DNA from 3 places in the Paenibacillus sp. FSL P4-0184 genome. Region 2 is predicted to be linked to each of the others. Evidence: a T-box and tRNA genes for the amino acid it is inferred to sense, from the RefSeq annotation. Region 2 holds a T-box; the other regions hold tRNA genes.

Region 1 (10,088 bases), 940 kb from region 2:
GTCGCATGGATCTAGAACAACGGGTTCGTGAATTGCTTGAAGCGGGTGGGGCTTCTAATGTACATATCCGGCTTCGTGATGCAACCGATTATGAACGTGCTATACTTCGCGGTGAGAGCACTGAGGAAGTTGATGAGCCTGGGAAACTTAAGGGACATGCTGCAGGCCTTGATGGCCATGAATTAATTAGCGAGAGCTCTGGTGTGAACTTTATCGCCGTGGCTAGCGGCAAAGGTGGAGTTGGTAAATCAACTGTAACGGTCAATTTGGCCGTAGCCCTTGCAAGAAAAGGTAAGAAGGTTGGTCTTGTGGATGCGGACATTTATGGTTTTAGCATTCCTGATATGATGGGGATTGAAGAGGGGCCGGTTGTGGAAGAAGGAACGATTATTCCTGTGGAACGTTTCGGAGTGAAGGTCATGTCTATGGGCTTCTTTATCCGTGAGAATAGTCCAGTTATTTGGCGGGGACCTATGCTAGGTAAAATGCTTCGCCAGTTCTTCAATGATGTTGGTTGGGGTGAACTTGATTATATGCTGCTTGATCTTCCCCCAGGTACTGGTGATGTGGCACTTGACGTGCATCAGATGCTGCCTCACAGCAAAGAGATTATAGTTACGACACCTCACGCTACCGCAGCGTTTGTGGCGGCTAGAGCGGGCTCTATGGCTCTACAGACAGATCATGAGATTATTGGAGTCATTGAGAATATGGCTTATTATGAGTGCACTGACTGTGGTAAGAAAGATTATATCTTTGGCAGAGGCGGAGGAGCGAGGCTTGCCGAGACGCTTCATACGGAGCTGCTTGCACAAATACCGCTAGGTGCACCGGACAACCATATTTCCGAACCGGATTTCTCACCTTCTGTATACAAAGAAGAGACACCATCAGGACAATTATTTGCAGAAATTGCTGATAAACTTATTGCCAAATATGAGCACTAACTCTTGTGCATAAAAAAGAGGCCTTCCCACACGTATTAGTGGGATAAGGCCTTTTTTTTAAGAACTTGAATCATCGCCGCTGCCGCCGCCACTGCTTTCCTGTTTGTCGCCACCTTCGCTACCCTTTTCTTTTTTCTCTTTTGGTTCAAGTTCTTCTTGTACGACTTTTTTAAGTAAATTCAATACTTCCATGCGAAATAATGGAGTTTGCATGGATTCCTGCATGGTCTTCATGGATTGTTTACGGTAATCAGGTGTTTTGGTGAGATTTAAAAACATTGTCATCATTTCTGGAGACTTCATAATTTCTTCGACTGATTTCTGATAAGTGGGATCCTTAATTAGCTGTAGGTGTAGTTCCTTGCTTTGTGATTGAATGGCTTTAGCAAAATCGCCCGCGAATTTGGGATCAGTCATTATCTTCTCGATTTCCTTCTGATATTCCGGTGCAGTGAGAGTATTTTTAACAGCGAGCTTGATCTCCTCTGTTGTTTGAAGTGGCATCATCTTCATGCTCATTCCACTGGTACCGCTAGAGCTGGAGCTTGATAATGATTCCTCAACCGCTTTTTTACCCTCATCGCTTTTCAATATATCTAAAACCATGGTCTTCGTTTCTTTATAACTGCCTTGTCCGGAAGAAGAACTGCTCTGCTCACTTCCGCAAGCCGTTAAGGCCATAACAAAGCTCAATGCCAAACCCACAGATCCGATAAATCTCCATTTCATTGGCGCTGCCCTCCTTTATAGGATTCTCTAGATGTATTATGCCGAATTAGATCACATTTATGTTGTGGGTGTAATGGTGTTTTGTCGGTATCCTTGGTAAAATAAATCTGACAAGAGGAGGTGAATTGGCTGAGTATAAAAAAATGGTTTCATTTATTTTGGACTACCCTCCTTATAGGAGCGGGTGGGGCTGTAATCGCTGGTCTGGCACTGCAATTCGTAAATGGTAAGATTGATTTCAAAAGTGTCGGGGATTTCTTTTTATACCCGCTGATTCTGCTTGGCTACGGTATGCTTGTAAGCGTTTATTCGCAACTTGGTTTTTTTGCCTATTTGATTTTGAATTATATGGGTAACGGCGTTTTTCCACAAAAGGTTTGGAAATACATACAACTAGTGCTTTCTGTGCTCGCATTGCTTGAACTGATTTTTTTGCGTACCGTCGTTGGTGGGGAAAGAAATGTTATGTCTGATCTAATATTAGGAATCGTTATTTTGCTAGCAGCTATTATTGTGTCTTATTTCAAAGTAAAAAGTACAAACATCTCAGCTTTGATTCCAACCCTCTTTTTTATGACAGCTATTTCAATTGTGGAAGTTATTGGCGTGCTCCGTATAGGTGTTGATAGTGCAACAGTATTTATTGTTGTTCCGCTTATTGCTTGTAATGCATTCCAAATTTTGATGCTACACCGTATTCTGAAGCCGGCAGCCGGATAATGAATGGGGAAGGCACTAAACAAAGAACCCCGTGCTCTGATCTCAGAAGACGGGGTTTTTTGCTCTAACTGTATCTTAACGATTAAAATCTGATTGTAGAGGTTAATCTTAAAGAACGATACGCTCACAAAACTTAGTAGATGCTTCCGAAGTGAGTTTTGTACGAAGTAACACAAGTGTAGTAACGCTCACAAAACTAAGTGTATGCTTCCGATGCGAGTTTTGTACGAGGCTCATCAATGATGCATATGCTTTACAAAACTGAGTGGATGCTTCCGAAGTGAGTTTTGTACGAAGTATCTCAAGTGTAGTAACGCTCACAAAACTTTTAGGAGGGGAATATATGGACATCAAGCGCTATATGATAAAAGACACAAAAGAAATCCGGCTTAACAAGCTGGATCCGGACGACACAGGTGTTTTTAAATCCAAAAAAGAAGTAGAAGCCAAAACAGAAGAGCTTAAAGCACGTTTGGCAGAGCTCCAAGATATTTTGTTTGCTCAGAAAAAGCATTCGCTGCTTGTTATTCTGCAAGGAATGGATTCCAGCGGTAAGGATGGCACGGTTAAGCATATTTTTTCAGGCATTAATCCACAAGGGTTTATAGTGACCAGCTTCAAGAAACCATCTCTAGAGGAAGAGGCTCATGATTTTCTATGGAGGGTTCATCAGAAGACACCCCCTAAGGGATATATCTCTGCATTTAACCGCTCGCATTATGAAGATGTATTGGTACCACGGGTACACGGAGGGATAAAAAAGGATGATTTGAAGCGCCGCTTTCGTTACATACGGCAGTTCGAGGAAATGCTGGTGGAAGAGGGGACGACAATTATCAAGCTTTTTCTGCATATTTCTAAAGAGAAGCAGTTAAAGAAGATCAAGGAGCGGCTTGAAGATCCAAAGAAACATTGGAAATTCGATGCAAGTGATCTCCAGGAGCGGGAGTATTGGGATGATTACCAAGAAGCATATGAAGATGTTTTCAAGGAAACTAACATAGACACAGCACCCTGGTACTGGATACCCGCCAATCATCAATGGTACCGCAACTATGTGACCTTATCCATCGTTGTAAAGACACTGGAGAGTCTGGATCTGAGCTATCCGAAGCTGAATACCCCCACACCCGACATATCGGAACTCATTTCTCCACGTCATTAATTCTTTGGACAGATCAACATCCATTACGGCACCAGAGATTGAAATGTGTTTTTACAGCCCAGCTGCGTCCTCAACAGCATTACTCAGTGAAGCTGAGTCTCGGACTTCTTTACCTTCGGTGTTGCTTTGACTAATCAGCTCAGATACGGTAACGAATTCATAACCTTGTCTGCGAAGCTCGTCGATAATGAGTGGAAGTGCTTCATGTGTTTGTTTACAGGAATCACTGGCATGTAGAAGGACGATATCACCTGGATGCGCTTTTGTCGTTACACGCTTCACGATATTGTCTACGCCGATGTTCTTCCAATCCAGGGAGTCTGTATCCCATTGAATGACCTTGTAACCGAGATCGGTGGCAACCTGAAGGACTCTTTTGTCAAAATCACCATTAGGCATACGAATCAAATTGGGTTCAGTGCCGGTTAATTCGGTAAGTACGGTGTGAGCCGTTGAGATCTGTGTACGAATTTCTTCGTTGCTTAGTGTGCTGTAATTGACATGTTTATGACCATGACTTCCAATTTCAAAACCTGCATTCTTGATGTTAGTTACAATGTCTGGATGAGTCTTACTCCATGGGGACGATAGGAAGAAGGTGGCTTTGTCCACTTTCTTGTCTTCAAGTACCTTCAAAATTGGTTCGGGTCTTTTCTCCCCCCAGCTAATATCGAAGGTCAGGGCAATCAGCTTCTTCTCTGTTGGTACACTGTAGATCGCGGAAGGTCCGGATTCAGAAAAAACGGTTATGTTTCCCCTCTCGACATAGACAACTCCAGCAGCAAGAAGCACAGCGGCGAAGATATAGATGAATCGTTTAATCTTTTTGCCGCTGAATACATAAAAAGAATTCATAATGACAGCGCTCCTCTCCCATGCGAAATGCTTGTTTGTTCTAAATGTATGCTCGTACCGCAAGGTTATGACCTAAGAAACAGAGATCACAATTTCAGGAGGGTATTTATGTTGTCGTTCTTCACGTTTGTTAAAGATCTAAAAACGATCCGGAAAGCTTTACTGCTGTCCTGTTTGCTCTTCGCAATTGGAGCGGTTATAGGGTGGGTAGCCACTAGTAGTCTGGAAAAGCTATTGGTTCAGCAATTAGAGGGGCTCAGTGAAATCAGTGGCAACCTTAGAGATTCTTCTAATCCGCAATGGAGCTTCTTTGTATTTATATTTTTGAATAACAGCATCAAGGGTGTTCTTATCATATTTTTAGGAGCGTTGTTCGGTATACTGCCAGCCATATTCTTATTTATTAACGGAGCGGTTATCGGCTATCTGATTCATTTATCAGCACTGCAAGGACAGGATTTGTTCGAACTAATAGTAAAAGGACTGCTGCCACATGGGATTATAGAGATTCCAGCGATCATTATTGCTTGTGCATTTGGACTTCAGTTCGGCGGGAAAGTACTTTCAAGTATGTTTAGCTCATCCACTAAAAAAATGAACAGAGGTGTTGATTGGTCTTCGTTCATGCGTCAAACACTTACGGCATCTATTTGGACAGTAATCCTGTTATTTGTTGCAGCCATCATTGAAAGTACAATAACTTTTTCTCTTTTATCATAAAACTTCCGAGAATGGAGCATAACATTAAAGCTCATCCAAGGATTGCCTAAAGGTCAGAAGTATATAATCGTGACGAAACCATAAAGGGAATTTTTATTAATTATGGTTATAAAAAGAGTACTCCGGTTAATCTAGTGTAAGAGGATCTTAAGGCAGCTTTCTCCATGAGATGGACTAACTAATTATGTACAAGGGGTTTTTGGTTTTAGTGAATGTGTTACTTGCAACTTCATGAAGGAGGCCAAGCATATGTTGGGAATGTTGTTCAACGAAAAAGAATGCAAGGAACTGGATTATGTTTTGCGGAAAGAACTTGATGAGATGCTGTTAGATTTGAGCGATCAGCGCTTGGACCAAAATATCAGGCATGCCATCGCCAATAGATATAAGACTGTATTTCGTATGTATGCTCGTTTTGCTCCTCAGAAAGAGCTTTCCAAGTATGCGTGGGGTGGACGTTCTTCTCAGTATAAACACTAAGGATAAGCGGTAAATGCAAGAGTCTTATATGAATTTAAGATTTTTTAATAAAATAGCTTGACTAAAAAGGAGTGCTCGTGATAAATTATATCTCGCGCTCCTTTTGCTTGTGTAAAAGGGAAGCGGAAGGCAAGAAAAGTTGAAAAAAACTTTTTCAAAAAAAAGACTTGCCAAACAACGAAACACTGTGATATATTATAAAGGTCGCCGCTGACAAACAACGACGATAAAATGAGAGACATTGATCTTTGAAAACTGAACAACGAGTGAGTGGGAAATCACGAAAGTGAAATCCAAAATTAGAGAATTAATTTTCTCGTCAGATGTTTCAAAATGAGCATATCGCTCTTTTCAATACTAATTGGAGAGTTTGATCCTGGCTCAGGACGAACGCTGGCGGCGTGCCTAATACATGCAAGTCGAGCGGAGTTACTTTGAAAGCTTGCTTTCAAAGTAACTTAGCGGCGGACGGGTGAGTAACACGTAGGCAACCTGCCCCTTAGACTGGGATAACTACCGGAAACGGTAGCTAATACCGGATAATTTCTTTTTTCTCCTGAAGAAAGAATGAAAGACGGAGCAATCTGTCACTGAGGGATGGGCCTGCGGCGCATTAGCTAGTTGGTGGGGTAACGGCCCACCAAGGCGACGATGCGTAGCCGACCTGAGAGGGTGAACGGCCACACTGGGACTGAGACACGGCCCAGACTCCTACGGGAGGCAGCAGTAGGGAATCTTCCGCAATGGACGAAAGTCTGACGGAGCAACGCCGCGTGAGTGATGAAGGTTTTCGGATCGTAAAGCTCTGTTGCCAGGGAAGAACGTCCGGTAGAGTAACTGCTATCGGAGTGACGGTACCTGAGAAGAAAGCCCCGGCTAACTACGTGCCAGCAGCCGCGGTAATACGTAGGGGGCAAGCGTTGTCCGGAATTATTGGGCGTAAAGCGCGCGCAGGCGGTCATTTAAGTCTGGTGTTTAAACCTTGGGCTCAACCTGAGGTCGCACTGGAAACTGGGTGACTTGAGTACAGAAGAGGAAAGTGGAATTCCACGTGTAGCGGTGAAATGCGTAGATATGTGGAGGAACACCAGTGGCGAAGGCGACTTTCTGGGCTGTAACTGACGCTGAGGCGCGAAAGCGTGGGGAGCAAACAGGATTAGATACCCTGGTAGTCCACGCCGTAAACGATGAGTGCTAGGTGTTAGGGGTTTCGATACCCTTGGTGCCGAAGTTAACACAGTAAGCACTCCGCCTGGGGAGTACGGTCGCAAGACTGAAACTCAAAGGAATTGACGGGGACCCGCACAAGCAGTGGAGTATGTGGTTTAATTCGAAGCAACGCGAAGAACCTTACCAGGTCTTGACATCCCTCTGAATCCACTAGAGATAGTGGCGGCCTTCGGGACAGAGGAGACAGGTGGTGCATGGTTGTCGTCAGCTCGTGTCGTGAGATGTTGGGTTAAGTCCCGCAACGAGCGCAACCCTTAACTTTAGTTGCCAGCAAGTAATGTTGGGCACTCTAGAGTGACTGCCGGTGACAAACCGGAGGAAGGTGGGGATGACGTCAAATCATCATGCCCCTTATGACCTGGGCTACACACGTACTACAATGGCCGGTACAACGGGAAGCGAAACCGCGAGGTGAAGCCAATCCCATCAAAGCCGGTCTCAGTTCGGATTGCAGGCTGCAACTCGCCTGCATGAAGTCGGAATTGCTAGTAATCGCGGATCAGCATGCCGCGGTGAATACGTTCCCGGGTCTTGTACACACCGCCCGTCACACCACGAGAGTTTACAACACCCGAAGTCGGTGGGGTAACCCGCAAGGGAGCCAGCCGCCGAAGGTGGGGTAGATGATTGGGGTGAAGTCGTAACAAGGTAGCCGTATCGGAAGGTGCGGCTGGATCACCTCCTTTCTATGGAGAATCGTCTTCTGCAATGAAGACATTCAAATCGGAAGCTAAGCTTCCACAATAGAACCTTCGGGTTCGAACACTCACTCGTGTTCAGTTTTGAAAGAGTAAGTCTCTTTCATATACGTTTGGTGGCGATAGCGGAGGGGTTCCACACGTACCCATCCCGAACACGACCGTTAAGCCCTCCAGCGCCGATGGTACTTGGACCGAAGGGTCCTGGGAGAGTAGGACGCCGCCAAGCGGACAACCATTCTTTGGTTGATTCACAATGTTATATATGTTATATGGGCTTTTAGCTCAGTTGGTTAGAGCGCACCTCTGATAAGGGTGAGGTCGGTGGTTCGAGTCCACCAAGGCCCACCATATAACTTTATATCTTTCATGGGGCCATAGCTCAGCTGGGAGAGCGCCTGCCTTGCAAGCAGGAGGTCAGCGGTTCGATCCCGCTTGGCTCCACCATAATTTTTAATTCAATACATTCTTTAAACATTGATCCTTGAAAACTGGATACCGAAACGAATTTGCGTTTTAGAACATCTTTTAGCAACTTGTGCAAACAAGTAAATGTTATTAGTGAGATGATTCCAAGAGAGATATCGTATGATATTTTCCTGCGGAAAAATCAAGGTTAAGCTAATAAGAGCACACGGAGGATGCCTAGGCGCCAGGAGCCGACGAAGGACGTGGCGAACAACGAAACTGCCTCGGGGAGCTGTAAGCAAGCTTTGATCCGGGGGTGTCCGAATGGGGAAACCCAGCTGTGGTAATTCGCAGTTACTCATCTCTGAACACATAGGAGATGTAGAGGCAGACCAGGGGAACTGAAACATCTAAGTACCCTGAGGAAGAGAAAACAATAGTGATTCCGTCAGTAGCGGCGAGCGAACGCGGAACAGCCTAAACCTAAGAGCTTGCTCTTAGGGGTTGTGGGACGTCTCACATGGAGTTACAAAGGAATATGGTAGGTGAAGAGGTCTGGAAAGGCCCGCGATAGAGGTAAAAGCCCTGTAACCTAAACTGTGTTCTCTCCGAGACGGATCCCGAGTAGTGCGGGGCACGTGAAACCCCGTATGAATCCAGCAGGACCATCTGCTAAGGCTAAATACTACCTGGCGACCGATAGTGAAACAGTACCGTGAGGGAAAGGTGAAAAGCACCCCGGAAGGGGAGTGAAATAGAACCTGAAACCGTGTGCTTACAAAAAGTCAGAGCCCTATTTATGGGTGATGGCGTGCCTTTTGTAGAATGAACCGGCGAGTTACGTTTAACATGCAAGGTTAAGTCGAGAAGACGGAGCCGCAGCGAAAGCGAGTCTGAATAGGGCGATTGAGTATGTGGACGTAGACCCGAAACCGTGTGATCTACCCCTGTCCAGGGTGAAGGTGCGGTAACACGCACTGGAGGCCCGAACCCACGCATGTTGAAAAATGCGGGGATGAGGTGGGGGTAGCGGAGAAATTCCAATCGAACTCGGAGATAGCTGGTTCTCCCCGAAATAGCTTTAGGGCTAGCCTCGGTATAAGAGTAGTGGAGGTAGAGCACTGATTGGGTGCGGGGTCCGCAAGGATTACCAAGCTCAGTCAAACTCCGAATGCCATATACTTATTGCCGGGAGTCAGACAGTGAGTGCTAAGATCCATTGTCAAAAGGGAAACAGCCCAGACCATCAGCTAAGGTCCCCAAGTGTGTGTTAAGTGGGAAAGGATGTGGAGTTGCACAGACAACCAGGATGTTGGCTTAGAAGCAGCCACCATTGAAAGAGTGCGTAATAGCTCACTGGTCGAGTGACTCTGCGCCGAAAATGTAACGGGGCTAAACACACCACCGAAGCTATGGCTAGATACGTATGTATCTGGGGTAGGGGAGCGTTGTATGTGGGTTGAAGGTGTACCGTAAGGAGCGCTGGACAGCATACAAGTGAGAATGCCGGTATGAGTAACGAAAAGATCAGTGAGAATCTGATCCGCCGAAAGCCCAAGGTTTCCTGAGGAAGGCTCGTCCGCTCAGGGTAAGTCGGGACCTAAGGCGAGGCCGAAAGGCGTAGTCGAAGGACAACAGTTTGAAATTACTGTACCACCGTAATCCGCTATGAGCGATGGGGTGACGCAGGAGGGTAGTGACGCGGACTGATGGATATGTCCGTCTAAGCAGTGAGGCTGATGTGTAGGCAAATCCGCACATCGTTAAGGCTGGGCTGTGATGGGGAGCGAAAATTACAGTAGCGAAGGTCATGATCTCACACTGCCAAGAAAAGCCTCTAGCCAGGAGAAGGTGCCCGTACCGCAAACCGACACAGGTAGGCGAGAAGAGAATTCTAAGGCGCGCGGAAGAACTCTCGTTAAGGAACTCGGCAAAATGACCCCGTAACTTCGGGAGAAGGGGTGCCCCGGTAGTGTGAATAGCACGAGGGGGCCGCAGTGAAAAGGCCCAAGCGACTGTTTAGCAAAAACACAGGTCTGTGCGAAGCCGCAAGGCGAAGTATACGGGCTGACGCCTGCCCGGTGCTGGAAGGTTAAGGGGAGTGGTTAGGGGTAACCCGAAGCTATGAACCGAAGC
Region 2 (10,088 bases):
CTTTTACTTCTTTGATTTCCGTGATTTCTTCACCATTCTTAAGATCGCGGAAGGAGTCCAAAAGAATCAACCCAACCCCAATGACGATACATGAATCCGCAACGTTAAAAATCGGGAAGCTATAGCTTCCAAAATTAAACAGAAGGAAATCGACAACCTCACCACTGATCATCCGGTCTAGGAAGTTACCTATCGCTCCACCCAGAACAAGTCCAAGGGCGACCGATAGCATATTCCGCGAATGTCTAGTTTTGTTCAAGTACCAAACGATACCTGCAACCACTACAACCGTAACTAAAAAGAAGAACCATTGCTGACCTTGTAGAATCCCAAAAGCAGCCCCGCGATTACGATGTGAGGTAATTAGGAAGAAGTTCCCGATCACCGGAATCTGTTCCCCAAGCTCCAGACGTGTGGCAATGAGATACTTCGTTCCCTGATCCACCAAAAATACAATAAGAGCAATCAAATAGTACACCACAGAAGTTGTCACTCCGTTCTTATTTTTCCCGCCAAATGCGGTACGAATACTGTTATTAGACTTGTATATTGTAGCACAGCCCTTAGAAGATCGTCTATTGCGTGACACCTCTCGGGCGCTTAATCTTGGGGACTATTTTCCATCGCTAAAATAACGCCTCTCAGGTCAACCTAACAAAGAACCATCCGGTGCAAATCGGTTTGTCGGAAGGATTCTTAAAAAAGTACAGAAAGGAGCTTACTCATCATGACGCACCTGACAGTACAGCAGCTCTCAGAGCTACGCGCCCGATTAGAAAAAGACCGTGATACTATTCAGCACAGGCTTCAGAATAATGAAAATTACGGCTTACAGGAATCCATGCGGGATGGCACCGGAGAACTTTCCGAGAATGACAACCATCCAGGCGATGCAGGCACCGATTTGTATAACCGCTCCATGGATATTTCACTGCTAGAGCGGGACGAGCATGAGCTGGATGATATTGAAGCTGCTCTCAACGCTATGGATGAAGGCACCTATGGGATATGTAAAGCTAGCGGTAAACCGATCCCTTTTGAGCGTCTATCCGCTATTCCCTCCACGCTTTATTGTAAAGAGCACGCCCCACGTCAAAATGCACCTTTTACTCGGCCCATTGAAGAAGAATTTTTGTCTCCTCCATTTGGGCGTACGAGTCTCGATGAACGAGAGGATCAAAACGGATTTGACGGTGAGGATGCCTGGCAGATTGTAGAAAGCTATGGAAACTCCGATTCCCCCGCCATGGCGGAGGGTAGCAACATTGACTCCTATAATGATATGGAAATTGAAGCTGATGAGCTGGAAGGCTGCGTAGAGCCTTGGGAGAACTTTATCGCCACCGATATTACAGGGAACCATTTAATTGTAGTACCGGGACGTAGCTACGAGCGTTACAAGGATAGTGGCGAGGGAAGTTACATGCTTGATCCGCTCGAAGGCGAGGAGTAAAAGCATCGTCCCCACAAAAAAATGAACAGCGTGCGGTTCCAGTTTCATCGTGGAATGGCCCGCTGTTTTTTTATTTTTTCTGCGCTATGTCATTTTGTTAAGAAAATGTTCAGATTCAGCTGGTAAACTGATCTAACGCATGCTGAAATCGACATACAAGGAGTGTAACGTAAGTGAATCACGACTATTTTAAAAATGTACAACAACTCAGTCATGAAGATGACCGACGATATTTATTATTAATGAGAGGCTTACGCATCATACACGAGGAAAAAAAGCAGCGCAGCCCTCTCCAAAGATTAAAAAAGGAAAGGTACGGACTGGGGAGAAATATAGAAGCCCAAGGTTGGATAAATCCACCAAAGAAGATTGACCGAACCCCACTCTCTCCTACAAACCAAGTAAAGACAGCTACGCCTTAAAAAGCTATTTGAATTCCAGCTGACGCTGAACAATTCGTACAATATCCGCAATATAATCTCCGATGATCGGTAGATTCAAGGCTCCAAGAACCTGAAGAACATAGATGATCGTTGCCGCAAAAAAAGTAAAACCAAGCGCGATCCCTACTCCACGAGCCGCTCCATATAAAATATTTTTCCAAATTAGAGTCCAAGGTGAATATAACAGCTCCGTATACTGATAAATTCGTGATTTCTCTAAGATATGGGCCCATTCAAAGGTTAATCGATACATTGTATTCATTTTTTCTTCCAGTGGAATGTCTTCTGGATTGCGATGATCTGCTGTTAAACGCTCAGGGTTTTCCTCAGGAATAACCTTTTTCTCCACTCCCTTATCTGGGCTGTTCTTGTTGCCGGATGTCTTGACGGAGATTCTGTTCTTCTGATCCTCCACAGCCACAGCTCCTCTCATACGTCTATATTCGCCACAAAGTAAACGAGCCCGGTCAAAGAGAATACATCTCCTTGAGCACGAGGCTCGTTATTTTCGCGGGCGAAATATAAAGACTATATTTCCCGCATAAACAGAAGTTCTCTGTTTATACTTGTGCCGCTAGTATATGCTGTTTTGGGACAGGTAATGCAGATTTACACTTCAATATGGATACCGATGGATTTACCACCGACATCTACCGTTTCAAAAGCGTGTTCTCCGCCAAAATCAACCGTAGTCACAAGTACATTGTCTCGCAATACATTCTCAAAGGCTGTAACTGCTGCTTTAAGCTCATCGTCTACACTCAGCGTGAGTGCGATCCGTTTCTCGATCGGCAGATCCAAACGTTTACGGTAATCTTGAACCGCACGAATGATCTCACGAACCCAGCCTTCTTGTTCAAGCTCAGGTGTGATTTCGGTATTGAGCGCAACCGTAATTCCATATCCGGAAGCTGCGGCGAAACCTGCTTTAGCTTCTTTTTCAACGAGTAGCTCTTCAGAAGTGATCACCAGTTCTTCTCCCTCTGGCGTCGCAATCGCGATTGAGCCATCTTGCACCGCTTTGCGGGTAGAGTCACTGCCCAAAGCTTTTAGGAAGCCTTGCAGGAAGCCGACGTTTTTACCGTATTTTTTACCGGCAACTTTAAGATTCAGCTTGAGTGTGAAGTCAACAAATCCACTATCGCTAGTCTCTAGCACGATGTTCTTGATGTTGATCTCGTCTTTGATGATCTCTTCATACTCAGCCAAATGGAAGTCACGGTTCATCGAAACGATCAGCTCAGACAGCGGTTGACGATTCTTAATGCCTGTTTCGTTACGCACGTTACGCGCCAGCTCAACGATTTGTCTCGCACTTTCCATATCCTCTTCCAGCTCTTTATCGATCAAGCTCTCATCAGCAACCGGATAATCTGCTAAATGCACACTTTCTCCGCCGCCAAGGTTCGTGAAGATATCTTCAGACAACATCGGTGTAAATGGAGCCATCAAAGACGCTGTCTTCAAAAGCACATGGGTCAGTGTACGGTAAGCATCCAGCTTATCTTCACCTAGACCACTACCCCAGAAACGATCACGGGAACGACGGATATACCAGTTACTCAGCTCATCTATAAAGTTCTCAATACCTTTGGATGTATTCACGAAGTCATTAACTGCAAGTCCTTTGTCTACCAAAAGAATCAAGCTGTTCAGACGGGACAAAATCCAGCGGTCCAACTTATGTTCCGATACTTTAAAAGGATGATCGGCAGGATCATAACCATCGATGCCTGCATAAAGCGTCAAGAACGCATGCGTATTCACCAGTGTATCTACAACTTTGGATTTGGTTTCACCTACAAGGCCACGAGAGAAACGTTTGTTATTCCACGGTGCACTATCGGATAGAATCGCCCAACGGAAAGCATCCGTGCCGTAATCGTTCATGATATCCCAAGGATCAATGACATTGCCTTTTGATTTGGACATTTTTTGACCATTCTCATCAAGGATATGACCGTGAGCAATAACAGCTTTATATGGAGCTTTACCTTTAAACAAGGTAGATACAGCTAGTAAGCTGTAGAACCATCCACGTGTCTGGTCGATCCCTTCACAGATCATATCCGCTGGATATTGATCATTCAGCTTATCCTCGTTCTCAAATGGATAATGACTTTGCGCAAATGGCATCGAACCACTATCGAACCAAACATCGATAACTTCTGGTGTGCGAACCATCTCTGCCCCTTCGCTGAAAGGACTGCGTAGCTTGATCTTATCTACAAAAGGCTTATGCAGCTCGATATCCTCAGGTACATCGCCAATCGCCATCGCTCTCAGTTCTTCAATGCTGTGTGGAGCGAACTCTTTGCCCGTTTCTTGACATACCCAAACATTAAGCGGTGTGCCCCAGTAACGATTACGGCTGATATTCCAGTCCACCAGTTCATCCAGGAACTTCCCGAAACGGCCTTCACGTACATGATCAGGATACCAATCTACACTGTTGTTGTTAGCAATCAGCTGATCTTTGATCGCTGTAGTGTTGATGAACCAACTGTCTGTTGCGTAGTACAAGAGTGGTGTATCACAACGCCAGCAGAACGGATAGCTGTGCTCGTATTTTTCTTTACCGTAAAGCAGTCCTTTTTCAGACAAAGCTTTAACGATATCCAAATCGCAATCTTTCACGAAGCGTCCAGCAAAATCAGACACTACATCCGTATACTTACCGGAATTATCAACCACGTTCACGAAGCTGATGCCGTTCTCGCGGCAAGTCTTATAGTCATCTTCACCATGCGCTGGTGCCATGTGTACGATCCCAGTACCACTGGAATCTGTAACGAAGGAAGCACCTACGATGACATTGCTTTTCTCTGCCTTGATGTATCCGAATGGAGGAGCGTAGGTTTTGCCGATAAACTCGGAACCTTTATGTGTAGAAAGGACTGTGTGCTCGCCTTTCATTACTTCCTCCACCAAATTTTTGGCAACAATGTAGATACCGTCTTCTTGTTGTACACGTACATAATCCATGTCAGGGTTCATGGCTAACGCCATATGTGCTGGCAGCGTCCAAGGTGTAGTCGTCCAAGCTAGTACGTAGTCTCCACTGTCATCCAGTTTGAACTTTGCAGTCGCACTGAGATCCTTGACGGTCTTGTAGCCTTGGGCTACTTCATGGGAGCTTAGGGTAGTCTGACAGCTTGGGCAGTAAGGACTAACCCGATGTCCGCGGTAGAGCAACCCTTTGTCATGCACAGTAGCCAAGATGTTCCACACGCTCTCGATATATGTGTTATCCAAAGTTACGTAAGGATTATCTAGATCCGTCCAGTATCCGATACCCTCTGTAAACTCGCGCCATTGCTTCTCATAACCGAAGACGCTGTCTTTACATTCCTGAATGAATTTTTCTACGCCATATTCCTCGATCTCTTGTTTGCCGGAGATGCCAAGCTTCTTTTGTACGCCTAGTTCTACTGGCAAACCGTGTGTATCCCAGCCCGCTTTACGTACCACGCGGTAACCTTTCATCGTTTGGTAACGACCGATGAAATCCTTGATTACACGGCCCAGCACGTGCCCGATATGCGGTGCACCGTTCGCTGTTGGAGGACCTTCGTAAAATACATAGTTCGGACGTCCTTCACGATTCTCCATCGATTTACGGAACGTATTTTCGTCGCTCCATTTCTTCAGTATGCGGACATCTCTTGCCCGCGCTTTTTCTTTGACATCTACTTTTTGCATGTGATGGTCAATCCTTTCATGGTTTAGTCTGTAAAGCTCTTTTCGTCCTTGGGCAGTCTGGTTCAGCTCTTGCCTTCGGTACCCGAGCCGCGATCCCGCAGGGCAGCACTGGGCTCGGGGTGCCACTGGGACCGGCGAGTGAAACGCCGGTCTGCTCTAGCAGTGAAGGCCCCGCAGGCTAACCCGCCAGGGGAGCCTAAGAAGGGCCGCTCCTTCAGCCACATGAGTCCGTTCGCTTCCACCACCGTACCCGTTTGCACGAGGCTTTACATTACGGGTGTCCAGAGGGCGGCAGCCCTTGGGGTCCCCCTTAGAAAGGGGGATTTAGGGGGATGGCCCGCCCCGGAACAACAAAATAAGCGTCATCCCACCCCCAAAGGGGCGAGACAACGCTCGCGATACCACCCTAATTCTGCGCATGAGCACATCCTTAAGGGGAGTGTATTCAGCACAATCTCAGTCCTGCGCGTAAATCTCATGCACAGGTCCGGTGTAACGTCCGGCGGACGGCTAAGCTTACGCACGATCAACGCTTCAGCTTAACTTCTAGGGGAAGATCTTCCGGCAGGGTTCGAACAATCGGCTCTCAGCAATCGCCGACTCTCTGGAGAACGTTACCTTGTCGTACTTGTCCCGTCATCGAATACATATAAACAATATACAGATATGTTCTATTTATAGACTTTTTAAGTCTAAATGTCAACAACCGCTAGCCAAATCCGCAATTAGGAGTATACCTGTGCAGGCGGAATACTTTATTATGATCGATTTTAGCGGAAAATAAAAATAGAGGGAATAACTCCCTCTATTTAGCCGATTATAGCATGAAATTATAAATTAGAGGGAATTCCCCCTATAAATTCAATCAGCATTCATTCATCATAATGCATTAGATACGATGTAGAACATCATCCTTAAAGGTTACGTTCTCGCTTGCCTCACGACTCTCCAAGGCATTCCAGTCATCCTGTGACAACAGCTCGAGCTGTGCTTCCACCAATGTGCGGAAACGAGTGCGATAGATCGAAGCTTGCTTACGCAATTCTTCAGTCTCAATAGCAACCTTACGGGATTTGGATAACGCTTCGTTAATAATCCGATCCGCGTTCTTTTCCGCTTCCTTGATAATGAGCTGCGATTCCTTCTTGGAGTTGTTCTTCACATCATCCGCCGCTTCCTGAGCGACTAAGATCGTTTTCGATAAACTCTCTTCAATATTCACAAAATGATCTAAACGCTCTTGAATGGACAAAAGCTGATTCTGCAGCTCTTTGTTCTCACGGATGACACTTTCATAATCCTTAATTACTTGATCCAGAAATTCGTTGACCTCGTCCTCATCATAACCGCGAAGTCTCCGAGAGAACTCCTTGTTATGTATATCGAGCGGTGTTAATGGCATGCTGTGCACCTCCTAGAAATTTCGGACCTTCTAAGTCTCTGAACCATACCTGCGCAGCAGACAAAGAAGAAAGACTGTACTTCAAGTAAAGGCAGAGGATGTATCGACGTTCCAACTGCCATTCATGGTTCGCCTCTTTTATAAAATATCGGCGTCCTGCTTTAAAAATGTTTGATTCCCTCGAAATAATCAATTTCGACAAGTAAAGCTGGATTCCTGCAAGGGATTCACACAAATTTACCAACCTGAACACGGTATCGGCCCTTTTTCGTCAAACTACCAACCTCTAGAACCTTGAATCGACCAAATCCTTGAATAGATACCATGTCACCATCTTTAAGTCCGCAGGAAGGGTCTTCTTCCACTTTCCAATTTACCCGAACGCGCCCAGCCTTGATGGGAGCAAGAATTTTGCTTCGGCTAAGCCGTGTTACATCTGCGGCTATGCCATCCAATCGTAGGGACGCTACAGTCAAATCCATCATTTCCAGCTTCACCTCACTATTACGCAAGGCAGAAAGTGGCAATACCTCCGTGCTCACCTGTATTCGGTGTACTCCAGTTAAATTCATGTCTAAATAATCTGCAATATCTGCAGCTACTACCACATGACAACCATCGTCCAGAACATGAATATCACCGATTTTTCCACGTTTTACTCCAAGACCCAGAATAGAGCCCATGTAGTCCCCATGCTCTAACGCCAGAAACTTTTGCTCACCAGAGGTTATCGCAAGAACGCTCAGCTCCATGTCCTCATGATCCAGATCACGGTAATCAGGCGCAATGAGTGCTCGCTTCCGCTCTGCCTCAGGGTGGCCGCCTTCCCATCTAACGATAACATCTGGATGTCGATTGACCAGACTTTGCAGAATAAATCCTTGGCGCGGATCTAGAAATTCGGTCAGTTTCGTCTCATGATATTCTCCAGCATGGGTAACCCATTCCCAAGCCTTGTCCACAAATTGTCTTTCATCGGGATGAAAATGCCCGTAAACTTCTGTCTTCATCACTTCTGCCTAAAAAATTAAGTGCAAAATGGATTTGAGTCCACCTGCCGCAAATTCCAAGACGAATAGTGCAATGATCGGGGAAATATCAAGCGTACCAAAGAGTGGCGGAATAAACCGACGAAATGGTGTCAAATACGGCTCAACAAGCTTGCTCAGCAGTTCTCCGATAAAGTTCTCACGAACGTTTGGTAACCACGACATCAGTACGTAGAAAATAATCATGTAAAAATAAATATTAAACAGCATATCAATAATGTAATCAATTTGGGGCAAAGCTCATTCACCTCATTCTGTTATAGTCTGGATCGTCACCTAGGATTTCCGTAATGGCACCTTGAATTTCAACGGTATCTGGCGTGCACATAAATATATTGCCCCCAATTTTAGAGATTCCTCCCCCAAGGGCATAAACGGTTCCACTTAAAAAATCAATAATTCTCATTGCCTGATCATTACGGACACGCTGAAGATTGATCACTACCGTCCGGTGAGAACGGAGATGGTCCGCAATTTCCTGAGCCTCATCGTACGAACGTGGCTCATAAAGCACAACTTTTACATTCTTCTGCGAATGGATACTGACAACGTTGCCCCTTTGATTTTTGCGGGTTTCGACAGGGGCTGGCTCATACTCATCCTCTTCGTGGATTTGCTCCCGCTCCACAACTTCTTCTTCCTCCTGCAAGCCCAAAAAACTCATAAATCGGTTCATAACGCTCATCACGATCCCTCCTAATGGCCTACTAACACCGTACCTAGGCGTACCCAGGTGGCTCCTTCCTGTATCGCCACTTCAAAATCATTCGACATTCCCATTGATAGCTCCGTAATCGGTTCAGGTGTCAAAGCAAGTTGATTGAGCTCATCGCGCAGCTCACGAAGTCCGCGAAATACAGGGCGGGTAAGCTCCGGATCACCTTCTAAAGGTGCCATCGTCATTAGTCCAATTACTTTTACACGGTCTAGACTAGCAATTTCACGCAAAAATCCAGGTACCGCCTCAGGCGACAGACCAAATTTCGTATCTTCTCCAGAGATGTTTACTTGAAGAAAGACATTCACTTCTTGATCTGCGGCAATCGCCTTTTTGTGTAATTCTTGCGCCAGAGATATCCGGTCCAAAGAGTGTATATATTGAAACTTGCCAATAACGTCTTTAACCTTATTGGTCTGCAAATGCCCGATAAAATGCCATGTCCCTTGGTCCCCTAAAACCTTCCATTTGTGCTCAGCATCCTGCCAGCGACTCTCGGCAATATGCTCCAGGCCTGCCTCCAATACGGAGGACACCATTTCCAGAGAAACATATTTCGTCACTGCAATTACCTTGACGTCATTTCGATCCCGGCCGCTTGCCGCGCAGGCACGTGCTACACGTTCCTCTACCTCAGCAATTCTCTCCTGCAGTGTTAAAGCCAACTTTCAACTCTCCTTTATTCCGATCCAGCTCGTCATCCTGCCTGTAACCCCATCTTCTTTACGATAAGAAAAGAACAAATCTTGATTACAGCTTGTACACCAAGATGTACATTCGATATGAGTCGGCAATATTCCTGCTTTAATCATAATGCGTCGATTCATTTCTTTCAAGTTTAGCATGTATTTGTTCTCATCTGTGTCAGATGTTCTGTACAGCTCCACAGTACTGGCTGTTTCTGTTGGCTTACTCAGATCACCTTCCAGTCGATGAACATGCTCCATCACATAATCGTCCACCTCATAACAGCAGTCACCAATGGATGGTCCGATCGCTGCAATAATGTCCTGCGCATGGCTTCCGTAAATGGTCTCCATTTTACTCACCATAGCGGCTGCAATCTGGGCCACAGTTCCCTTCCAGCCCGCATGGGCAAGACCGACGACTTGGTGCACAGGATCATAAAAATAAAGGGGTACACAATCCGCATAAAAAGAAGTCAGCAAAACTCCCGGTACATCCGTAAGCAAACCATCAGTTGCCTGAAATGCCGAGGTTCTATCCTTTTGACCCCGCCCACGATCGGCTTCCCTTACCACTGCTATTTCTGCTCCGTGGGTTTGTTCCCCACAGGTCCAAGCTTCCGGCTTGAAATCAA
Region 3 (10,088 bases), 1.8 Mb from region 2:
TTGGGTCCTCCGCAATGAGTGCTTATGAACCTGGTCAGGTCCGGAAGGAAGCAGCCATAAGTAAGTTTACTCTTGTGCCGGAGGGTGGCCTAGCCCGAGCAGTCATGTAGGGTTGCCGCTTGGATCGTAGTCATCAATAACAGGTGCACGGTTTATAATTCTGTTTATAACAGCATCTTTGCCACAAGCAAAGATGCTTTTTGTTTTTGGTCAATAGCCCATGAATATAGTATAATAAATTTGCGACAAATGCCGGGAAAGAGGCAGCCTAAGAGAGGGTAATGCATAGTGGAACATATCGCGCTGTACCGTGCTTGGCGGCCGCAGTCGTTTCAAGACATGGTTGGACAACAGCACATTATCCAAACGCTGCAGAACGCAATTCGTGAACAGCGGGTTTCGCATGCCTATCTGTTCAGTGGTCCGCGGGGAACTGGTAAGACAAGTGCTGCTAAAGTCTTAGCGAAAGCGGTCAATTGTGAACGTGGGCCAGGTCCGGAGCCTTGCAACGAGTGTCCTTCCTGCTTGCGAATCACTGCGGGTAATGTGATGGATGTGCAGGAAATAGACGCGGCATCTAACCGGGGCGTAGAAGAGATTCGCGACCTCCGGGACAAGGTGAAATATGCACCTACCGAGGTGCGCCGTAAAGTGTATATTATTGATGAAGTGCATATGCTGACAACAGAAGCATTTAATGCGCTATTAAAGACATTGGAAGAACCGCCGTCACATGCAATGTTCATCCTTGCGACTACGGAACCTCATAAATTGCCAGCGACGATCATTTCTCGTTGTCAGCGTTTTGACTTCCGCAGAGTAGCTTTGGAAGAGCAGACAGCACATCTAAGTGCTATCTGTGAGAAGGAAGGGATTACAGCCGATGTTAACGCATTGCAGTATATTGCCCGCCTTTCTGATGGGGGTATGCGCGATGCAGTGAGTTTGCTGGATCAGATTTCATCTTTTACAGATGGCAAAGTTACGTACGAACAAGTGCTGGGGATGACCGGAGGGATACCCTCTGAGCAATTTGCACGTCTTGCCACTGCCATATTGGAAGGTGATATGGGTCTTCTGCTGGAGCTTGTTGAACAGCTTATGCATGAAGGTAAGAGTGCTGATAAATGTCTAGAGAATCTTATGTATTATTTCCGTGATTTATTGATGATTAAGATGGTACCTGGGGCCGATCAACTGACGGAGCGAGTGCTTAATCCCGCCGAGTTTAAAGATATGGCCACCGCTTTTTCCCGGGATCGTCTGTTTCAGATCGTAGATACACTTAATAAGTACCTGGGTGAAATGAAATATGCTACTCATCCGCAGACTTTGTTTGAAGTCGCGCTGATGAAGCTTTGTAGCTTGCAGCAAGAGGAAAGTGAGACCGCATCAGCTGCTCCGTTAGGTGCATTACAGGCTGGATCAGGGGTGATTGCTCCTGCAGTCCACTCTGGTGAACTGGATCTGCTCAAGAGACAGATTACTGCGCTGGAGAAAAAGCTGGAGCAGGCATTGCAGGCCGGTGGTATTTCCGGAGGTGGGCGAGATGGTGCCTCTTCTGCGAAATCGAATCCGACTCCAAGTTCTGCGCCTAGAATCTCTGCAACCTCCAAAATGCCTCCAAATGTTGATAAGTTTATTGCTGGTAAGGATAGTCCTGATTTTGCAGCTATCTACAAACAGTGGAGTCTTGTCTTGCAAGGGGTAAAAGAGGAGAAGGTAACGGTTCATGCGTGGTTTGTAGACGGAGAACCTGTATCTGTAATGGACGATGCTGTGCTTGTTGCATTTAAGAACACGATTCATCGTGATACAACGGAGAAGCCAGCAAACAGACAGGTCATTGAGAATGTGTTTGCAGCGCGTCTTGGTAAACCTTATAGACTGGTAACTATAATGCAGCGCGATTGGAACGAAGCCGCTCAGAAGTCAGTGGGACAACCTAGCAAAGAAGAGTTGCGGCTAGAGCATGAACATGATACTGCAGATGCGAAATCTGAACCTTGGATTGATGAGGCTATCCAGCTTTTTGGAGAAGACCTTGTTGTCATAAAAGAGTAATGTAAGCATACTAGCGCAAATTGCGCATTCCAAAGGAGAGATGATGTATGAATAATATGAACCAAATGATGAAGCAAGTTAAGAAAATGCAGGAGCAAATGCTTAAAGCTCAAGAAGAACTAGGTGGCAAGGTAATTGAAGGCTCATCAGGTGGCGGTGTAGTTACAGTTCAAGTTAATGGCCACAAAAAGTTGCTTTCTATCCAAATCAAGCCAGAAGCTGTTGATCCGGAAGATGTTGAAATGCTACAGGATTTGGTAATCACTGCAGTTAATGATGCTTTGACTCAAGCTGAAGACCTTGCGAACAATGATATGGGTAAATTTACTGGTGGAATGAAGATCCCAGGCTTGTTCTAATTCACTCACTCCACTTTCGTCTAAAGGAGAATTATTAATTTGTATTATCCCGAACCGCTAGCCAAGCTGATCGATGCTTTTACGCGCTTGCCCGGGATTGGGCCGAAGACAGCCGCCCGGTTAGCTTTTCATGTGCTTAACATGAAAGAGGATGACGTCATTGATTTTGCTAAAGCGCTAGTAAGTGTCAAGCGTAATCTTCATTATTGCTCCGTCTGCTGTAATATTACGGATACGGACCCGTGTAAGATATGTCAGGACAAAACTAGAGATCCTTCAGTAATCTGTGTGATCCAAGACTCCAAGGATTTGGTGGCAATAGAACGAACCAAAGAGTTTAATGGGTATTATCACGTTCTTCAGGGTGCGATTTCACCTATGGAAGGTATAGGCCCTGATGATATTCGCTTGAAGGAATTATTGACTCGTTTGAGTGATGAAAGAGTGAGTGAGCTTATCATGGCGACCAACCCCAACATTGAGGGTGAGGCAACGGCGATGTATATTTCTCGTCTAGTTCGGCCTTTTGAGATTAAAATCACCAGAATAGCCCATGGCTTGCCTGTTGGTGGCGATCTTGAATATGCCGACGAGGTTACCTTGTCCAAAGCGTTGGAAGGTCGTCGTGAGCTATTCTAGTAGCTCTAAAGTCGTGTTTTTCAAAAGGAGGCCCCTTGGGCCTCCTTTTTTTGTTCTAAGTTTGTCCCTATCCCGATATGAATGAGAATAACGAGATGTAATTTTGCATCGAAATTATTCTGAGGAGGAATGAGTAATGGGATGGTGGACCTCATTGTGGCGGGGAGCAGATGAAGAACAGGGTAGAAAAGATACGGAGGGCTGGGAAACGTTGCTGGAGGTTCGTAAGGCGCAATCTGAGTGGGAGAGAGCGTACCTAATGTTTGATGAAGCGTTGGGTCAAGATCAAATTGATTATGCTATTTATATTTTAGAGGCAGCAGAGCGCAAGTATCAGATACATCTCAAACATGCAAAGAGCATTGGATTAAATAGCAGTCAGATGTAGGCGCTAACCAAATGGAAATATAGGAGGGATCAACATGCTAAGAATGTTAGCTATAGGAGTACTGGTCATATCGGTTGTATTGTTGAGTGTAATTGTATTCCGGAAAAAACTTGGCTTTGGATGGCTTAGTCTGTTCGGAGCTCATTTGGTACTGGCTGCGCTCGCGATATATGTAGTGAATTTCTCGGGTTTAATCACACAAGTTCATATTCCCCTGAATCCCGCAACCATAGGCGCAGTAACGGTTCTTGGCCTTCCAGGCGTAGTAATGTTAATAGGATTAAGAATTATTTTGTTTTAATGCTTGACGTGAGTTTGAAAAATATGATACATTAAGTCTCGCCCCTTTGGACAAGATGTTGATTAACAACTTGCTGAAACGGTAAGCGAAAAAAAGAAATTAAAAAAACGCTTGACGAAAACAAAGGTGCTGTGATATATTATAAAGGTCGCTGCTGACAAGCAACGACAACGAAAGATGAGACATTGATCTTTGAAAACTGAACAACGAGTGAGTGGGAAATCACGAAAGTGAAATCCGAAATTAGAGAATTAATTTTCTCGTCAGATGTTTCAAAATGAGCATATCGCTCTTTTCAATACTAATTGGAGAGTTTGATCCTGGCTCAGGACGAACGCTGGCGGCGTGCCTAATACATGCAAGTCGAGCGGAGTTATTTTGAAAGCTTGCTTTCAAAATAACTTAGCGGCGGACGGGTGAGTAACACGTAGGCAACCTGCCCCTTAGACTGGGATAACTACCGGAAACGGTAGCTAATACCGGATAATTTCTTTTTTCTCCTGAAGAAAGAATGAAAGACGGAGCAATCTGTCACTGAGGGATGGGCCTGCGGCGCATTAGCTAGTTGGTGGGGTAACGGCCCACCAAGGCGACGATGCGTAGCCGACCTGAGAGGGTGAACGGCCACACTGGGACTGAGACACGGCCCAGACTCCTACGGGAGGCAGCAGTAGGGAATCTTCCGCAATGGACGAAAGTCTGACGGAGCAACGCCGCGTGAGTGATGAAGGTTTTCGGATCGTAAAGCTCTGTTGCCAGGGAAGAACGTCCGGTAGAGTAACTGCTATCGGAGTGACGGTACCTGAGAAGAAAGCCCCGGCTAACTACGTGCCAGCAGCCGCGGTAATACGTAGGGGGCAAGCGTTGTCCGGAATTATTGGGCGTAAAGCGCGCGCAGGCGGTCATTTAAGTCTGGTGTTTAAACCTTGGGCTCAACCTGAGGTCGCACTGGAAACTGGGTGACTTGAGTACAGAAGAGGAAAGTGGAATTCCACGTGTAGCGGTGAAATGCGTAGATATGTGGAGGAACACCAGTGGCGAAGGCGACTTTCTGGGCTGTAACTGACGCTGAGGCGCGAAAGCGTGGGGAGCAAACAGGATTAGATACCCTGGTAGTCCACGCCGTAAACGATGAGTGCTAGGTGTTAGGGGTTTCGATACCCTTGGTGCCGAAGTTAACACAGTAAGCACTCCGCCTGGGGAGTACGGTCGCAAGACTGAAACTCAAAGGAATTGACGGGGACCCGCACAAGCAGTGGAGTATGTGGTTTAATTCGAAGCAACGCGAAGAACCTTACCAGGTCTTGACATCCCTCTGAATCCACTAGAGATAGTGGCGGCCTTCGGGACAGAGGAGACAGGTGGTGCATGGTTGTCGTCAGCTCGTGTCGTGAGATGTTGGGTTAAGTCCCGCAACGAGCGCAACCCTTAACTTTAGTTGCCAGCAAGTAATGTTGGGCACTCTAGAGTGACTGCCGGTGACAAACCGGAGGAAGGTGGGGATGACGTCAAATCATCATGCCCCTTATGACCTGGGCTACACACGTACTACAATGGCCGGTACAACGGGAAGCGAAGCCGCGAGGTGAAGCCAATCCCATCAAAGCCGGTCTCAGTTCGGATTGCAGGCTGCAACTCGCCTGCATGAAGTCGGAATTGCTAGTAATCGCGGATCAGCATGCCGCGGTGAATACGTTCCCGGGTCTTGTACACACCGCCCGTCACACCACGAGAGTTTACAACACCCGAAGTCGGTGGGGTAACCCGCAAGGGAGCCAGCCGCCGAAGGTGGGGTAGATGATTGGGGTGAAGTCGTAACAAGGTAGCCGTATCGGAAGGTGCGGCTGGATCACCTCCTTTCTATGGAGAATCGTCTTCTGCAATGAAGACATTCAAATCGGAAGTTAAACTTTCACAATAGAACCTTAGGGTTCGAACACTCACTCGTGTTCAGTTTTGAAAGAGCAAGTCTCTTTCGTATGCGTTTGGTGGCGATAGCGGAGGGGTTCCACACGTACCCATCCCGAACACGACCGTTAAGCCCTCCAGCGCCGATGGTACTTGGACCGAAGGGTCCTGGGAGAGTAGGACGCCGCCAAGCGGACAACCATTCTTTGGTTGATTCACAATATTATATATGTTATATGGGCTTTTAGCTCAGTTGGTTAGAGCGCACCTCTGATAAGGGTGAGGTCGGTGGTTCGAGTCCACCAAGGCCCACCATATGACATTATAGAGTAACGAGGCCTCCGAAAAGTAATCGGAATTAGCTTCGAAGCTACACTTCACTTTTTGGAGTGAATTTCATGGGGCCATAGCTCAGCTGGGAGAGCGCCTGCCTTGCAAGCAGGAGGTCAGCGGTTCGATCCCGCTTGGCTCCACCATAATTTTTAATTCAATACCTTCTTTAAACTTGATCCTTGAAAACTGGATACCGAAACGAATTTGCGTTTTAGAACATCTTTTAGCAACTTGTGTAAACAAGTAAATGTTATTAGTGAGATTTTTCTTAGGAAAAATCAAGGTTAAGCTAATAAGAGCACACGGAGGATGCCTAGGCGCCAGGAGCCGACGAAGGACGTGGCGAACAACGAAACTGCCTCGGGGAGCTGTAAGCAAGCTTTGATCCGGGGGTGTCCGAATGGGGAAACCCAGCTGTGGTAATTCGCAGTTACTCATCTCTGAACACATAGGAGATGTAGAGGCAGACCAGGGGAACTGAAACATCTAAGTACCCTGAGGAAGAGAAAACAATAGTGATTCCGTCAGTAGCGGCGAGCGAACGCGGAACAGCCTAAACCTAAGAGCTTGCTCTTAGGGGTTGTGGGACGTCTCACATGGAGTTACAAAGGAATATGGTAGGTGAAGAGGTCTGGAAAGGCCCGCGATAGAGGTAAAAGCCCTGTAACCTAAACTGTGTTCTCTCCGAGACGGATCCCGAGTAGTGCGGGGCACGTGAAACCCCGTATGAATCCAGCAGGACCATCTGCTAAGGCTAAATACTACCTGGCGACCGATAGTGAAACAGTACCGTGAGGGAAAGGTGAAAAGCACCCCGGAAGGGGAGTGAAATAGAACCTGAAACCGTGTGCTTACAAAAAGTCAGAGCCCTATTTATGGGTGATGGCGTGCCTTTTGTAGAATGAACCGGCGAGTTACGTTTAACATGCAAGGTTAAGTCGAGAAGACGGAGCCGCAGCGAAAGCGAGTCTGAATAGGGCGATTGAGTATGTGGACGTAGACCCGAAACCGTGTGATCTACCCCTGTCCAGGGTGAAGGTGCGGTAACACGCACTGGAGGCCCGAACCCACGCATGTTGAAAAATGCGGGGATGAGGTGGGGGTAGCGGAGAAATTCCAATCGAACTCGGAGATAGCTGGTTCTCCCCGAAATAGCTTTAGGGCTAGCCTCGGTATAAGAGTAGTGGAGGTAGAGCACTGATTGGGTGCGGGGTCCGCAAGGATTACCAAGCTCAGTCAAACTCCGAATGCCATATACTTATTGCCGGGAGTCAGACAGTGAGTGCTAAGATCCATTGTCAAAAGGGAAACAGCCCAGACCATCAGCTAAGGTCCCCAAGTGTGTGTTAAGTGGGAAAGGATGTGGAGTTGCACAGACAACCAGGATGTTGGCTTAGAAGCAGCCACCATTGAAAGAGTGCGTAATAGCTCACTGGTCGAGTGACTCTGCGCCGAAAATGTAACGGGGCTAAACACACCACCGAAGCTATGGCTAGATACGTATGTATCTGGGGTAGGGGAGCGTTGTATGTGGGTTGAAGGTGTACCGTAAGGAGCGCTGGACAGCATACAAGTGAGAATGCCGGTATGAGTAACGAAAAGATCAGTGAGAATCTGATCCGCCGAAAGCCCAAGGTTTCCTGAGGAAGGCTCGTCCGCTCAGGGTAAGTCGGGACCTAAGGCGAGGCCGAAAGGCGTAGTCGAAGGACAACAGTTTGAAATTACTGTACCACCGTAATCCGCTATGAGCGATGGGGTGACGCAGGAGGGTAGTGACGCGGACTGATGGATATGTCCGTCTAAGCAGTGAGGCTGATGTGTAGGCAAATCCGCACATCGTTAAGGCTGGGCTGTGATGGGGAGCGAAAATTATAGTAGCGAAGGTCATGATCTCACACTGCCAAGAAAAGCCTCTAGCCAGGAGAAGGTGCCCGTACCGCAAACCGACACAGGTAGGCGAGAAGAGAATTCTAAGGCGCGCGGAAGAACTCTCGTTAAGGAACTCGGCAAAATGACCCCGTAACTTCGGGAGAAGGGGTGCCCCGGTAGTGTGAATAGCACGAGGGGGCCGCAGTGAAAAGGCCCAAGCGACTGTTTAGCAAAAACACAGGTCTGTGCGAAGCCGCAAGGCGAAGTATACGGGCTGACGCCTGCCCGGTGCTGGAAGGTTAAGGGGAGTGGTTAGGGGTAACCCGAAGCTATGAACCGAAGCCCCAGTAAACGGCGGCCGTAACTATAACGGTCCTAAGGTAGCGAAATTCCTTGTCAGGTAAATTCTGACCCGCACGAATGGCGTAACGACTTGGGCGCTGTCTCAACGAGAGATCCGGTGAAATTTTAATACCTGTGAAGATGCAGGTTACCCGCGACAAGACGGAAAGACCCCATGGAGCTTTACTGCAGCTTGATATTGAATTTGGGTACGATCTGTACAGGATAGGTGGGAGCCGTAGAAATCGGAGCGCAAGCTTCGGTGGAGGCGCCGTTGGGATACCACCCTGATCGTATCTAGGTTCTAACCTAGTACCCTTACCGGGTACGGGGACCGTGTCAGGCGGGCAGTTTGACTGGGGCGGTCGCCTCCTAAAGAGTAACGGAGGCGTTCCAAGGTTCCCTCAGAATGGTTGGAAATCATTCGAAGAGTGCAAAGGCATAAGGGAGCTTGACTGCGAGACCTACAAGTCGAGCAGGGACGAAAGTCGGACTTAGTGATCCGGTGGTACCGCATGGAAGGGCCATCGCTCAACGGATAAAAGCTACCCTGGGGATAACAGGCTTATCTCCCCCAAGAGTCCACATCGACGGGGAGGTTTGGCACCTCGATGTCGGCTCATCGCATCCTGGGGCTGAAGTAGGTCCCAAGGGTTGGGCTGTTCGCCCATTAAAGCGGTACGCGAGCTGGGTTCAGAACGTCGTGAGACAGTTCGGTCCCTATCTGTCGTGGGCGCAGGAAATTTGAGAGGAGCTGTCCTTAGTACGAGAGGACCGGGATGGACGTACCGCTGGTGCACCAGTTGTTTCGCCAGAAGCATGGCTGGGTAGCTACGTACGGACGGGATAAGCGCTGAAAGCATCTAAGCGTGAAGCCCCCCTCAAGATGAGATTTCCCAATTAGTAAGACCCCTTGAAGACGACGAGGTAGATAGGTTGGAGGTGGAAGTGCAGTAATGCATGGAGCTGACCAATACTAATCGGTCGAGGGCTTATCCTATACTTAAAACGTAAATTCAATTCGGATTCAGTTTTCAGGGAGTCAAATTCCTGTTTGGATTGCTGTGGTACTGATATCGTTTGGAGAGATACCCAAGTGGCTATAAGGGGACCCTCTGCTAAGGGGTTAGACTGCGTAAGCGGTGCGTGGGTTCGAATCCCACTCTCTCCGCCATTTTCAATCCATAGCATTTCTAATTATTGTGGCGGTGTAGCTCAGCTGGCTAGAGCGTACGGTTCATACCCGTGAGGTCGGGGGTTCGATCCCCTTCGCCGCTACCATAATACCTGGAGGCTTAGCTCAGCTGGGAGAGCATCTGCCTTACAAGCAGAGGGTCGGGGGTTCGATCCCCTCAGCCTCCACCATTATTACTTTTTTAGAATTACTTTTTACACCGTGCCGGTGTAGCTCAACTGGTAGAGCAACTGACTTGTAATCAGTAGGTTGGGGGTTCAAGTCCTCTCGCCGGCACCATTATTATCAATGCGGAACCGTGGTGTAGTTGGCCTAACATGCCTGCCTGTCACGCAGGAGATCGCGAGTTCGAATCTCGTCGGTTCCGCCATTTTTTTCCACAAGACTAGGGTGGGAAGTTTAATGCTACCACTTTATTTTTATGTCAATTTAATATGGCTCGATAGCTCAGTCGGTAGAGCAGAGGACTGAAAATCCTCGTGTCGGCGGTTCGAATCCGTCTCGAGCCACTTTTTCCTGGGGGATTAGCGAAGTGGCCAAACGCATCAGACTGTAAATCTGCTCACGTACGTGTTCGGTGGTTCGAATCCATCATCCCCCACCATTTATGAGCCATTAGCTCAGTTGGTAGAGCACCTGACTTTTAATCAGGGTGTCGAAGGTTCGAGTCCTTCATGGCTCATCCCAAAC

The links. The T-box of region 2 lies ahead of ileS (isoleucine--tRNA ligase). A T-box ahead of a tRNA ligase gene usually reads a tRNA of that ligase, here a tRNA-Ile.
Region 1: it has a tRNA-Ile gene. The T-box ahead of ileS (isoleucine--tRNA ligase) is inferred to sense a tRNA for this amino acid. The anticodon was not compared.
Region 3: it has a tRNA-Ile gene. The T-box ahead of ileS (isoleucine--tRNA ligase) is inferred to sense a tRNA for this amino acid. The anticodon was not compared.

The regions. Positions count from the first base shown of each region.
Region 1 covers NZ_JBBORN010000001.1:2,814,518-2,824,605, forward strand. Annotated here, with positions in the region: gene MKY52_RS12175 (Mrp/NBP35 family ATP-binding protein) at 1-947, shown strand, start outside; gene gerD (spore germination lipoprotein GerD) at 1,005-1,676, opposite strand; gene MKY52_RS12185 (KinB-signaling pathway activation protein) at 1,806-2,396, shown strand; gene MKY52_RS12190 (PPK2 family polyphosphate kinase) at 2,740-3,561, shown strand; gene pdaB (polysaccharide deacetylase family sporulation protein PdaB) at 3,613-4,416, opposite strand; gene MKY52_RS12200 (stage II sporulation protein M) at 4,528-5,136, shown strand; gene MKY52_RS12205 (hypothetical protein) at 5,386-5,616, shown strand; rRNA gene MKY52_RS12210 (16S ribosomal RNA) at 5,975-7,532, shown strand; rRNA gene rrf (5S ribosomal RNA) at 7,657-7,773, shown strand; tRNA gene MKY52_RS12220 (tRNA-Ile) at 7,819-7,895, shown strand; tRNA gene MKY52_RS12225 (tRNA-Ala) at 7,916-7,991, shown strand; rRNA gene MKY52_RS12230 (23S ribosomal RNA) at 8,159-10,088, shown strand, end outside.
Region 2 covers NZ_JBBORN010000001.1:3,758,554-3,768,641, reverse strand. Annotated here, with positions in the region: gene lspA (signal peptidase II) at 1-481, opposite strand, end outside; gene MKY52_RS16425 (TraR/DksA C4-type zinc finger protein) at 728-1,453, shown strand; gene MKY52_RS16420 (DUF5665 domain-containing protein) at 1,880-2,170, opposite strand; gene ileS (isoleucine--tRNA ligase) at 2,506-5,598, opposite strand; T-box leader at 5,973-6,247, opposite strand; gene MKY52_RS16410 (DivIVA domain-containing protein) at 6,488-7,000, opposite strand; gene MKY52_RS16405 (YlmH family RNA-binding protein) at 7,228-8,010, opposite strand; gene MKY52_RS16400 (YggT family protein) at 8,020-8,259, opposite strand; gene MKY52_RS16395 (cell division protein SepF) at 8,294-8,734, opposite strand; gene MKY52_RS16390 (YggS family pyridoxal phosphate-dependent enzyme) at 8,746-9,432, opposite strand; gene pgeF (peptidoglycan editing factor PgeF) at 9,436-10,088, opposite strand, start outside.
Region 3 covers NZ_JBBORN010000001.1:1,981,749-1,991,836, reverse strand. Annotated here, with positions in the region: RNA gene ffs (signal recognition particle sRNA large type) at 1-151, shown strand, start outside; gene dnaX (DNA polymerase III subunit gamma/tau) at 289-2,064, shown strand; gene MKY52_RS08515 (YbaB/EbfC family nucleoid-associated protein) at 2,112-2,423, shown strand; gene recR (recombination mediator RecR) at 2,463-3,062, shown strand; gene MKY52_RS08505 (DUF2508 family protein) at 3,199-3,450, shown strand; gene MKY52_RS08500 (pro-sigmaK processing inhibitor BofA family protein) at 3,494-3,751, shown strand; rRNA gene MKY52_RS08495 (16S ribosomal RNA) at 4,054-5,611, shown strand; rRNA gene rrf (5S ribosomal RNA) at 5,736-5,852, shown strand; tRNA gene MKY52_RS08485 (tRNA-Ile) at 5,898-5,974, shown strand; tRNA gene MKY52_RS08480 (tRNA-Ala) at 6,060-6,135, shown strand; rRNA gene MKY52_RS08475 (23S ribosomal RNA) at 6,275-9,203, shown strand; tRNA gene MKY52_RS08470 (tRNA-Ser) at 9,286-9,377, shown strand; tRNA gene MKY52_RS08465 (tRNA-Met) at 9,408-9,484, shown strand; tRNA gene MKY52_RS08460 (tRNA-Val) at 9,493-9,568, shown strand; tRNA gene MKY52_RS08455 (tRNA-Thr) at 9,602-9,677, shown strand; tRNA gene MKY52_RS08450 (tRNA-Asp) at 9,691-9,768, shown strand; tRNA gene MKY52_RS08445 (tRNA-Phe) at 9,835-9,907, shown strand; tRNA gene MKY52_RS08440 (tRNA-Tyr) at 9,917-10,002, shown strand; tRNA gene MKY52_RS08435 (tRNA-Lys) at 10,008-10,080, shown strand.